DNA from 3 places in the Enterobacter cloacae complex sp. HYC080_NIDB genome. Region 3 is predicted to be linked to each of the others. Evidence: predicted binding sites of a transcription regulator. Region 3 holds the regulator's gene; each other region holds the start of a gene.

Region 1 (4,022 bases), 1.1 Mb from region 3:
GGCAAGAGAGCTGGTCTGGCCGATAATTGCCACACCCACGTCTTTAATAATGTCGCGGAAGCGGTTGTCATCCGGGAAGATATCGAAGCCCGGAATGGCTTCCAGTTTGTCGAGCGTACCGCCGGTGTGGCCCAGACCGCGCCCGGAAATCATCGGGATATAACCGCCACAGGCGGCCACCATAGGGCCCAGCATCAGGGAGGTCACGTCACCCACACCGCCGGTGGAGTGTTTGTCCACAATCGGGCCGTTAAGGTTAAGGCTTTTCCAGTCCAGAACGGTTCCTGAATCTCGCATCGCCATGGTCAGCGACACGCGCTCGGGCATCGACATATCGTGAAAGAAAATGGTCATCGCCAGAGCCGCAATCTGCCCTTCAGAGACGGTGTTATCACGAATGCCATTGATAAAGAAGCGGATCTCTTCGTCGCTTAATGCATGACCATCACGTTTTTTACGAATAATTTCTTGTGCGAGAAACACGGTAACCTCCATGCGGAATCGGGGGAATTGTGGCGGGTGGCGCTACGCTTACCCGCCCTACGACCCTGTAGGCCGGATAAGCAAAGCGTCATCCGGCATTGTCTGGCAATCAGTAGCTGCTTGCGCTCTTACCGTCGCCATGACCCAGCGCTTTCAGCAGGCTTGCCAGCAGGCTGGACGCACCGAAGCGGTAGTGACGGGAATCGGCCCAGTCGGCGCCGAACAGCTCGTCGGCAATCGCCAGGAACTGCTGCGCGTCTTCGGCAGTACGCACGCCGCCGGCAGGTTTGAAACCAACGGTTTTGGACACGCCCATATCGCGAATAACTTCCATCATGATGCGCGCGCTTTCCGGGGTCGCATTCACCGGTACTTTACCGGTAGAGGTTTTAATGAAATCCGCACCGGCTTTGATGGAGATTTCAGACGCTTTACGAATAAGCGCTTCTTCTTTCAGCTCGCCGGTTTCGATGATCACTTTCAGCAGCACGTTTGCCGCCGCGCACGCGTCTTTACAGGCTTTCACCAGGTCGAAGCCAATCTGCTCATTACCGGCGATCAGCGCGCGGTACGGGAATACCACGTCAACTTCGTCTGCACCGTAAGCAATGGCCGCGCGGGTTTCTGCCAGCGCAATCTCGATATCGTCGTTGCCGTGCGGGAAGTTAGTTACGGTCGCAATGCGCACATCCGGCGTACCCTGCTCTTTCAGCGTTTTGCGGGCAATCGGAATAAAGCGCGGGTAGATACAGATGGCTGCGGTGTTACCCACTGGCGTTTTCGCCTGATGGCACAGGGCGATGACTTTCTCATTGGTGTCGTCATCGTTCAGGGTAGTCAGGTCCATCAGTTTCAACGCGCGCAGGCTGCTTGCAGTTAAATCGGTCATAACATTCTCCAACGGCAGTGCCGTATCAATTTTACCTTGCGGGTCTGTGAGTATTTTAACATCCACCCGCATCCACACTTCGACATTCATCACAGTTAATGAAAACTGCGTACAAATTTGCATTACTGTAATGAGATCCTCTTCAAACTTTAGCGCACTTATTGCTGACTAAAGCCGCGATACCCCCTGTGGGATCAAAAGCCCCAACAGGCTGGCTTTCTACAATTTGTTCATCATCAGCAGAACACTCAAGGAAGCGAACATGCCAGATACCCTGCAACAACGTTGCCAGCACATTGTGACAAGTCCGGTGTTAACCCCGGAACAAAAACGTCATTTTCTGGCGCTGGAAGCGGAAAACAACCTGCCTTATCCGGCACTTCCTGAAGCCGCCCGCGCCGCGCTGGACGAGGGATTTATCTGCGACATGTTCGAAGGCCATGCGCCTTACAAACCGCGCTACGTCCTGCCGGATTATGAAAAATTCCTGGCTAACGGTTCTGAATGGCTGGAGCTGGAAGGGGCAAAGGATCTGGATGATGCCCTCTCGCTATTAACCATTCTCTACCATCATGTTCCTTCAGTGACATCTATGCCGGTCTATCTGGGGCAGCTTGATGCGATACTGAATCCATATGTTAGAATTCTAACACAAGAAGAAATCGATAGCCGAATAAAACGTTTCTGGCGCTATCTCGACAGAACGCTCCCTGATGCGTTTATGCACGCAAACATCGGGCCCGCTGATGGCCCCATCATCCGCGCCATTCTACGTGCAGATGCTGAGCTTAAGCAGGTTGCGCCGAATCTGACCTTTATTTACGATCCTGAAATCACCCCGGACGATTTGCTGCTTGAGGTGGCAAAAAACATTTGCGAATGCAGTAAACCGCATATTTCAAACGGCCCCGTGAATGATAAAATTTTCACAAAATGCCGTTTTGGCGTGGTGAGCTGTTACAACTCCCTGCCGCTGGCTGGCGGTGGCAGCACCCTGGTGCGCCTTAACCTCAAAGCCATTGCGGAGCACAGCACCTCCGTTGACGACTTCTTCAACCTTACGCTTCCGCACTACTGTCAGCAGCAAATCGCCATCATTGATGCCCGCTGTGATTTTCTCTATCAACAATCAGGCTTCTTTGAGAATAGCTTCCTGGTAAAAGAGGGGCTGATTGATGCCGGGCGTTTTGTGCCGATGTTTGGCATTTACGGCCTGGCAGAAGCGGTAAACACGCTCTGTGAGAAGGACGGAATCAACGGTCGCTATGGCAAAGACGAGCAGGCTAACGCGCTGGGCTATCGCATCAGCGAACAGCTTGCGGCGTTTGTAGAAAACACGCCGGTGAAGCACGGCTGGAAACAGCGCGCCATGCTCCATGCGCAGTCGGGCATCAGCTCTGATTCAGGCACCACGCCAGGCGCGCGTCTGCCTTATGGTGACGAACCGGATCCCATCAGCCATCTGCTGGCCGTTGCGCCACACCACAGACACTATCACTCCGGTATCAGCGATATTTTAACGCTCGATGAGACGGTAAAACGCAACCCACAGGCGATAGTGCAGCTTTGTCTGGGCGCGTTCAGGGCCGGTATGCGGGAGTTCACCGCCAACGTTGCGGGTAACGATCTGGTCCGCGTGACGGGCTACATGGTGCGCCTGTCGGACCTGGAAAAATTCCGCGAAGCCGGTTCGCGCACCAATACGACCTGGCTTGGCGAAGAAGCCGCACGCAATACCCGCATCCTGGAACGTCAGCCGCGCGTGATAAGCCATGAACAACAGATGCGCTTTAGTTAGTCAGGTCATTCCTTTTTCCTGCGTGGACGGGCCGGGCAGTCGCCTGGCCCTGTTCCTGCAGGGCTGCAACCTGCGCTGTAAAACCTGCCACAACCCATGGACCATCGGACGCTGCAACGACTGCGGCGACTGCGTGCCCCACTGCCCTCATGATGCACTCAACATTCAGGCCGGACGCGTATGGTGGCAGGAGAGTCATTGCCAGCAGTGTGATACCTGCCTTCATCTTTGCCCGCAGCAGTCCACGCCCATGGCGCACCGCCTGAGCGTGGAGGAGATCCTCACGCAGATCCGAAAAGCTGCCCCCTTTATTGAAGGCGTTACCGTGAGCGGCGGCGAGGCCACAACACAGCTGCCGTTTTTAATCGCCCTTTTTAGCGCAATCAAAACCGATCCTGAACTGCAGCATTTAACCTGCCTGGTGGATAGCAACGGGCTGCTAAGCGAAACCGGCTGGGAGAAACTGCTGCCGGTACTGGATGGGGCGATGCTGGATCTCAAGGCATGGGGAAACGCGCATCACCGTTTCCTGACCGGGCGCGAAAACCCGCTGATTAAACAGAGCATTCGCTGGCTTGCCGATCGCCACCGTTTGACGGAACTGCGCTTGCTGGTTATCCCGGAGCAGTGCGATTATCTGGAACATCTTAAGCCGCTGACCACGTTTATCCGCGGGCTTGGGAATGTTCCGGTGCGTATTAACGCGTTTCATGCGCATGGGGTTTACGGAGAGGCGGCGTCATGGCGCAGCGCCACGCCGGAGGACATTGAACCGCTGGCGCAGGCACTGGAAAAACAGAAGATAACGGTGATTCGTCCGGCACTTTACCTATAGCGTGATGCCAAATACCG
Region 2 (4,022 bases), 2.3 Mb from region 3:
CGGACCGGGTGGCGACATTAATAAACTGGATGTCCGCCAGATCACCCACCTGAACTATTCGTTTGGTCTGGTCTACAACGACGAGAAAGACGAAACCAACGCCGCGCTGAAAGATCCGACGAAACTGCATCAGATCTGGCTTTCGCCCAAAGTGGCATCCGATCTGGCCTTAATCCCCACTCTGCGTAAACAAAACCCGCACCTTAAAGTGCTGCTCTCTGTTGGCGGCTGGGGTGCGCGTGGTTTCTCTGGCGCAGCGGCCACCAAAGAGAGTCGTGCGGTGTTTATCCGATCCGCCCAGGAGGTTGTCGACAAATACGGTCTGGACGGGATTGATCTCGACTGGGAGTACCCGGTCAACGGCGCGTGGGGACTGGTTGCCAGCACGCCAGCCGACAGGGACAACTTCACCGCGCTGCTGAAAGAGATGCGCGACGCATTCGGGCAGAAAAAGCTGGTGACCATTGCGGTAGGCGCCAATGCGGAAAGTCCGAAAAGCTGGGTGGATGTCAAAGCCATCGCTCCCCTGCTCGACTACATCAACCTGATGACCTACGACATGGCGTATGGTACCCAGTATTTTAACGCCAACCTCTATGATTCCAGCGCCTGGCCGACGGTGGCTGCTGCCGATAAATACAGCGTGGACTTTGTGGTAAATAACTATCTGGCCGCGGGACTGAAACCACAGCAGATGAACCTCGGGATCGGGTTTTACGGTCGCGTACCGAAACGCGCCGTTGAGCCGGGTATCGACTGGAGCAAGCCGGACGCACAAAAAAATCCGGTCACCCAGCCCTACTTTGGACCGCAGGAGCTCGGCTTGTTCAGGTCGCTCGGCTATGACCTGTCCAAAGATACCTACGTGAAGTACAACGATATCGTGAAAAAGCTGCTGAACGATCCGCAGAAGCGTTTTACCGAGCACTGGGACGACCAGGCGAAAGTGCCGTGGCTCTCCGTGGAAGCAGCCGACGGCAAGGCGCTCTTTGCGATTTCGTATGAGAACCCGCGTTCCGTGGCGATCAAAGCGGACTACATTAAACAGAAAGGTCTCGCCGGGGCGATGTTCTGGGAGTATGGCGCGGACGATAACAACCAGTTAGCGAAGCAGCTGGCAGAGTCATTAGGGATCCCGCAAAAGTAGCGACGCATTCAAACCCTCTCCCTGTGGGAGAGGGTTGGATGAAGGCATCAGCCCGCACGGTTATTGCATTTTCAGCGTCGCAATTGGCTTCGGCGTGATGCCAAAATCTTCTTTCAGCTCTCGCTTGCTTTTCATCACCATCTGGCCGTTGGTATCGATCGTCATGTGCTGCGCGTCAGTATTGTTGCGCGCCTGCCACAGCATCACCAGCTGCAAACTGTTCTCTTTATGCTCAGGGGTAAGCGCCACGCCATCCGGCCATTTTCCCAGCTCAACGGCGGTGACCAGACGCTGATAAATGTCCTGGGTCATCCCGTTAATCATGTCATCAATATTCACGATCTCTCCCTTTCAAAGGAATAATTTGCTGAATCGTTTTTTCAACCCTTGATCTGGTCGCCGTTTTCATCATCCGTGAAGCTCATGGAGGCCGAATTGACGCAGAAACGCTCCCCCGTTGGCTGTGGACCATCCGGGAAGACGTGCCCCAGATGTGCATCGCAGGTCCCGCAACGGATTTCCGTGCGCACCATGCCGTGCGAGGTGTCACTCAGATAGCGGATTGCCTCATCGCTCACCGGCTCGTAAAAGCTCGGCCAGCCGCAGCCGGAATCGAATTTCGTTTGTGAGTTAAACAGCGGGGCATCACAGACCAGACAGTGATAGACGCCGTCTCGCTTGTTGTGCAGTAAACGCCCGGTGAATGGCGGTTCCGTGCCGTGGTTCTGCGTCACGTAAAACTGCATTTCTGTGAGGTTTTTTTTCAAATCGTCAGGGTTACGTTGGTTCGACATATGCTTACATCTCGCTGTAGAAACAGACATCTTTTAACCCGGATTCTAACAAAACATTAACACCCTTGCGTGCACTTTTGTTCTAAACTTATGTGTCGCGAAAAGGCGGTCAGGCAATTGTGATCATGTTCACATTTTTATCCTGCGAGGACTTTAAAATTCCGGGCGCAGCCCCCATGTGGTTGCAAGCTCAAAGGGAAAGTGAGGCGAGTCAGTCGCACAAACGTTAGTCACAGGATTGATTTGTCGCAATGATTGACACGATTCCGCTTGACGCTGCGTAAGGTTTTTGTAATTTTACAGGCAACCTTTTATTCACTAACAAATAGCTGGTGGAATATATGACTATCAAAGTAGGTATCAACGGTTTTGGCCGTATCGGCCGTATTGTTTTCCGTGCTGCTCAGAAACGTTCTGACATCGAAATCGTTGGTATCAACGATCTCCTGGACGCTGAATACATGGCGTACATGCTGAAGTACGACTCAACTCACGGTCGTTTCGACGGCACCGTTGAAGTGAAAGACGGCCACCTGGTTGTTAACGGCAAAACCATCCGCGTTACTGCTGAGAAAGACCCAGCTAACCTGAAATGGAACGAAATCGGTGTTGATGTTGTAGCTGAAGCTACCGGTATCTTCCTGACCGACGAAACTGCACGTAAACACATCACTGCAGGCGCGAAGAAAGTTGTTCTGACTGGTCCTTCTAAAGACAACACCCCAATGTTCGTTCGTGGTGCAAACTTCGAAACTTACGCTGGCCAGGACATCGTTTCCAACGCATCCTGCACCACCAACTGCCTGGCACCGCTGGCTAAAGTTATCAACGACAACTTCGGCATCATCGAAGGTCTGATGACTACCGTTCACGCTACCACCGCTACTCAGAAAACCGTTGACGGCCCGTCTCACAAAGACTGGCGCGGCGGCCGTGGCGCGGCTCAGAACATCATCCCATCCTCTACCGGTGCTGCTAAAGCTGTAGGTAAAGTACTGCCAGAACTGAATGGCAAACTGACTGGTATGGCGTTCCGCGTTCCAACGCCTAACGTATCCGTTGTTGACCTGACCGTTCGTCTGGAAAAAGCTGCTTCTTATGAAGAAATTAAGAAAGCAATCAAAGCTGCTTCCGAAGGCGCAATGAAAGGCGTTCTGGGTTACACCGAAGACGACGTTGTATCTACTGATTTCAACGGCGAAGTGTGCACTTCCGTGTTCGATGCTAAAGCTGGTATCGCACTGAACGACAACTTCGTAAAACTGGTTTCCTGGTACGACAACGAAACTGGCTACTCTAACAAAGTACTGGACCTGATCGCTCACATCTCCAAATAAGTTGAGATGAGTGTTTGATCCAAAAAGGCGACTTCGGTCGCCTTTTTTATTGTTTTTTAGACAGAGGATTGCTTAATGATTAATAAAATATTTGCACTTCCGGTAGTCGAACAACTTACCCCTGTGCTCTCCCGCCGCCAGATTGACGGCGCTGATGTTATCGTCGTTGACCACCCGCGCGTGAAAGCCTCCGTGGCGCTGAATGGCGCCCACCTGCTCTCCTGGAAGCCTGGGGGCGAAGAGGAAGGACTGTGGCTGAGCGAGGCCACCTCGTTCAAAAAAGGGGCTGCTATCCGTGGCGGCGTCCCCATCTGCTGGCCATGGTTCGGCCCGTCCACACAGCAGGGTTTGCCGTCTCACGGTTTTGCCCGTAACCAGCAGTGGACGCTGAAAGCGCACAATGAAGATGACAACGGTGCCGTGCTGACCTTTGAGCTGCAGGCGAATGATGAAACCCGCGCCCTGTGGCCGCATGATTTCACCCTGTACGCCCGTTTCAAGCTGGGTAAAACCTGCGAAATTGAGCTGGAAGCGCACGGCGAGTTCGAAACCACGTCTGCCCTGCACACCTACTTCAACGTGGGTGACATCAACGCAGTGAAGGTGAGCGGCCTCGGCGATACCTTTATCGACAAAGTTGATAATGCGAAAGAGGGCAAGCTAAGCGACGGCGTTCAGGCTTTCCCCGATCGTACCGACCGCGTCTATCTCCACCCGGAAGCCTGCAGCGTGATCCACGATGGT
Region 3 (4,022 bases):
GAACCTGGAGTGGATCCAGAAGCTGACGCGCGACATGAGCGAGCGCGGCCATTCGCGCGAAGCGGTGATGGATTCGGTGGTGCGCTCCATGGAAGACTACATCAACTACCTCACGCCACAGTTCTCCCGCACGCACATTAACTTCCAGCGCGTGCCGACGGTGGACACCTCTAACCCGTTCGCGGCGAAAACCATCCCGTCGCTGGACGAGAGCTTTGTGGTGATCCACTTCCGCAATCTCGAAGGCATTGATTATCCCTGGCTGCTGGCGATGCTGCAGGGCTCGTTTATTTCGCACATGAATACGTTAGTGGTACCAGGCGGAAAAATGGGGCTGGCGATGGAGCTCATCATGACGCCGCTGGTGGAGCGGTTGATGGAAGGGAAGCAGATTGCGTGAGTTGTTCTGCCCGGTGGCGCTGCGCTTACCGGGCCTACGTTCATGCTTTTGTAGGGCGGGTCAGCGAAGCGCCACCCGCCAAAAGATTAAGCCTCGATCACTTCATACGAATGCGTGATTTTTACCGCTTTCTCCAGCATTAACGCCACAGAGCAGTATTTTTCCGCAGACAGATCCACCGCACGCGAAACCGCCGCGTCTTTAAGCGCTTTACCGGTGACCACAAAGTGCAGATTAATGTGGGTGAACAGGCGTGGCGCCTCTTCGCGACGTTCTGAGGTGAGTTTAACCTCGCAATCCGTCACGTCATGACGACCTTTTTGCAGAATCGACACCACGTCAATCGCGCTGCATCCACCCGCCGCCATCAGCACCATTTCCATTGGGCTGGGGGCTTTATCGCCGGAGTTACCGTCCATCAAAATCTGGTGCCCTGACGCGGATTCGCCCAGGAACGTTAAACCTTCAACCCATTTCACGCGCGCTTGCATATTCTTTAACTCCAACGTTGCATTTTCGGTGACAGATTACGCGTGCGTTACATTTCTCGCAACGGAAGGCGACCTGCATCATGCTGAAGCGAGACACCAGGAGACACGCGGCGAAAGCTATGCTAAAACACTCAGGATGCTACAGTAATACATTGACGTTACACATGTATGCAGAGGACATCAAACTTTACTGGCTGCGAAACGTTACGACAGCCGACTTCCCAGGGTATGGGTAAGAATTCGATTGCAACCCCAGAGTCCGGATGCATCTGATGACTCTGGTGACAGCTTATAACAGAGGATAACAGCGCATGGTGCTTGGCAAACCGCAAACAGACCCGACTCTCGAATGGTTCTTGTCTCATTGCCACATTCATAAGTACCCATCGAAGAGCACGCTGATTCACCAGGGTGAAAAAGCGGAAACGTTGTATTACATCGTCAAAGGCTCGGTGGCAGTGCTGATCAAAGATGAGGAAGGGAAAGAGATGATCCTTTCTTATCTGAACCAGGGCGATTTTATCGGTGAACTGGGCCTGTTTGAAGAAGGCCAGGAACGTAGCGCCTGGGTTCGTGCAAAGACAGCATGTGAAGTGGCTGAAATTTCTTACAAGAAATTCCGTCAGTTGATTCAGGTAAACCCTGACATCCTGATGCGTCTTTCTTCCCAGATGGCGCGTCGTCTGCAGGTCACATCCGAGAAAGTGGGTAACCTCGCCTTCCTGGACGTCACCGGTCGTATCGCGCAGACCCTGCTGAACCTGGCGAAACAGCCAGACGCCATGACCCACCCGGACGGCATGCAAATTAAAATTACCCGTCAGGAAATTGGTCAGATCGTCGGTTGCTCCCGCGAAACGGTGGGTCGTATCCTGAAAATGCTGGAAGATCAGAACCTGATCTCTGCCCACGGTAAAACCATCGTGGTCTACGGAACGCGTTAATTCCGCTCAAACGGCGTGCCATCGCAAGGTGTCACGCCGTTTTTGTCTCTATTCCCCATGTGGCGCAGGCTGATCTATCACCCGGAAGTTAATTACGCACTGCGACAAACGCTGGTGTTGTGCCTTCCTGTGGCCGTGGGCCTGATTCTGGGACATCTCCAGCAGGGTCTGCTGTTTTCTCTCGTTCCCGCCTGCTGCAACATCGCAGGTCTGGACACGCCGCATAAACGCTTTTTCAAACGCCTGATCGTTGGCGGTTCGCTGTTTGCTGGCTGTAGCCTCGCCGTGCAGCTTTTACTGGCGCGCGATATTCCGCTGCCGCTGATCCTGACCGTACTGGCGATGAGCCTCGGTGTTACAGCAGAAATCAGTTCCCTGCACGCCCGCCTGCTTCCCGCTTCACTGATTGCCGCCATCTTCACCCTGAGCCTCGCCGGGAATATGCCGGTGTGGGAGCCGCTGCTGATCTACGCCCTCGGCACGCTGTGGTACGGGCTGTTTAACTGGTTCTGGTTCTGGCTGTGGCGGGAACAGCCGCTGCGTGAATCTCTGAGCCTGTTGTATGTGCAGCTTGCAGATTACTGCGAAGCCAAATACACCTTGCTGACCCAGCATACCGACCCGGAAAAATCCTTACCGCCGCTGCTGACGCGCCAGCAAAAGGTGGTGGATCTGATAAGCCAATGCTATCAGCAGTTGCATATGCTCGCCGCCAACAAGAATCACGAATATAAACGCCTGCTGCGTACTTTCCAGGTGGGGCTGGATCTGCAGGAGCATATCTCCGTGAGCCTTCATCACCCACAAGAGGTGCAAAAGCTGGTCGAGCGCAGCCACGCCGAGGCGGTGATCCGCTGGAATGCGCAGACCGTCTCCACGCGCCTGCGGGTGCTGGCGGACGACATTCTCTATCACCGCTACCCCACGCGCTTTAACATGGATAAACAGCTCGGCGCGCTGGAGAAAATTGCTCGTCAGCATCCGGATAACCCGGTCGGCCAGTTTGCCGCCTGGCACTTCAGCCGCATTGCCCGCGTGCTGCGCACCCAGCGCCCGCTGTATCCCCGCGACCTGATGGCGGATAAGCAAAAACGTCTGCCGCTCCTGCCAGCACTCAGAAGCTATCTCTCTCTTAAGTCTTCTGCCCTGCGCAATGCCGCGCGGATTAGCGTTATGCTCAGTATCGCCAGTCTGATGGGCATGGCGCTGCATCTGCCGAAACCGTACTGGATCTTAATGACCGTGCTGTTTGTCACCCAGAACGGCTACGGCGCCACGCGGGTACGTATTCTGCATCGGGCAGGCGGCACGATGGCGGGGCTGATTATTGCGGGCGTAACGCTACACTTCCACGTTCCCGAGGGGTATACCCTGGCAGGGATGCTGGTGATTACGCTGGTGAGTTACCTGATTATCCGCAAAAACTACGGCTGGGCGATGGTGGGCTTTACGGTGACGGCGGTATATACCCTTCAGCTGCTTACGCTAAACGGGGAACAGTTTATCGTTGCCCGCCTGATCGATACGCTGATTGGCTGCCTGATCGCCTTTGGTGGCATGGTCTGGCTGTGGCCGCAGTGGCAAAGCGGATTGCTGCGCCAGAACGCCCACGACGCGCTGGAGGCTGACCAGCAGGCCATTCGTCTGATCCTGAGCGACGACCCGCAGCCCTCCCCGCTGGCGTATCAGCGGATGAAAGTTAATCAGGCGCACAACGCCCTGTTTAACTCGCTCAACCAGGCGATGCAGGAGCCAGGCTTTAACGCGCACTATCTGGCGGACATGAAGCTCTGGGTCACGCATAGCCAGTTTATCGTCGAGCATATTAACGCCATGACCACCCTGGCGCGCGAGCACACGATGCTGACGCCGGATCTGGCGCAGCGTTATTTGCAGTCGTGTGAAATCGCCCTGCAGAGGTGTCAGCAGCGTCTGGAGTATGACGCGCCGGGTGAGTCGGGGGATTCGAACATTCTGGAAGCGCCGGAAACGCTGACCCACGGGCCGATGAGCACCCTGGAGCAGCATTTGCAGCGCGTGCTGGGCCACCTGAACACCATGCACACCATTTCGTCGGTGGCATGGCGTCAGCGTCCTCATCATGGCATTTGGTTAACGCGCCGGTTAAAACGAACCGAGTATTAGCCTTTAACGATCTTCGCGACCGCTACGGCAAAGCGGGTTAAC

What was found. The regulator CRP, encoded in region 3, controls carbon source genes, mostly activating them, when cyclic AMP is high. The targets are predictions, from matches to a motif close to ATGTGANNNNNNTCACAT.
Region 1: the regulator CRP is predicted to act here: its motif matches at 1,503-1,520, upstream of deoC (deoxyribose-phosphate aldolase).
Region 2: the regulator CRP is predicted to act here: its motif matches at 2,059-2,076, upstream of msrB (peptide-methionine (R)-S-oxide reductase MsrB).

Annotation. Positions count from the first base shown of each region.
Region 1 covers NZ_CP114212.1:3,900,177-3,904,198, forward strand. The annotation lists gene deoA (thymidine phosphorylase) at 1-483, opposite strand, end outside; gene deoC (deoxyribose-phosphate aldolase) at 593-1,372, opposite strand; gene O1723_RS18545 (YjjI family glycine radical enzyme) at 1,635-3,170, shown strand; gene O1723_RS18550 (YjjW family glycine radical enzyme activase) at 3,145-4,005, shown strand; gene O1723_RS18555 (TatD family hydrolase) at 4,000-4,022, opposite strand, start outside.
Region 2 covers NZ_CP114212.1:2,678,640-2,682,661, forward strand. The annotation lists gene chiD (chitinase ChiD) at 1-1,147, shown strand, start outside; gene O1723_RS12715 (YeaC family protein) at 1,208-1,486, opposite strand; gene msrB (peptide-methionine (R)-S-oxide reductase MsrB) at 1,528-1,941, opposite strand; gene gapA (glyceraldehyde-3-phosphate dehydrogenase) at 2,283-3,278, shown strand; gene O1723_RS12730 (D-hexose-6-phosphate mutarotase) at 3,354-4,022, shown strand, end outside.
Region 3 covers NZ_CP114212.1:406,876-410,897, reverse strand. The annotation lists gene O1723_RS01830 (phosphoribulokinase) at 1-400, shown strand, start outside; gene O1723_RS01825 (OsmC family protein) at 487-891, opposite strand; gene crp (cAMP-activated global transcriptional regulator CRP) at 1,203-1,835, shown strand; gene O1723_RS01815 (YccS/YhfK family putative transporter) at 1,893-3,980, shown strand; gene argD (bifunctional acetylornithine/succinyldiaminopimelate transaminase) at 3,977-4,022, opposite strand, start outside.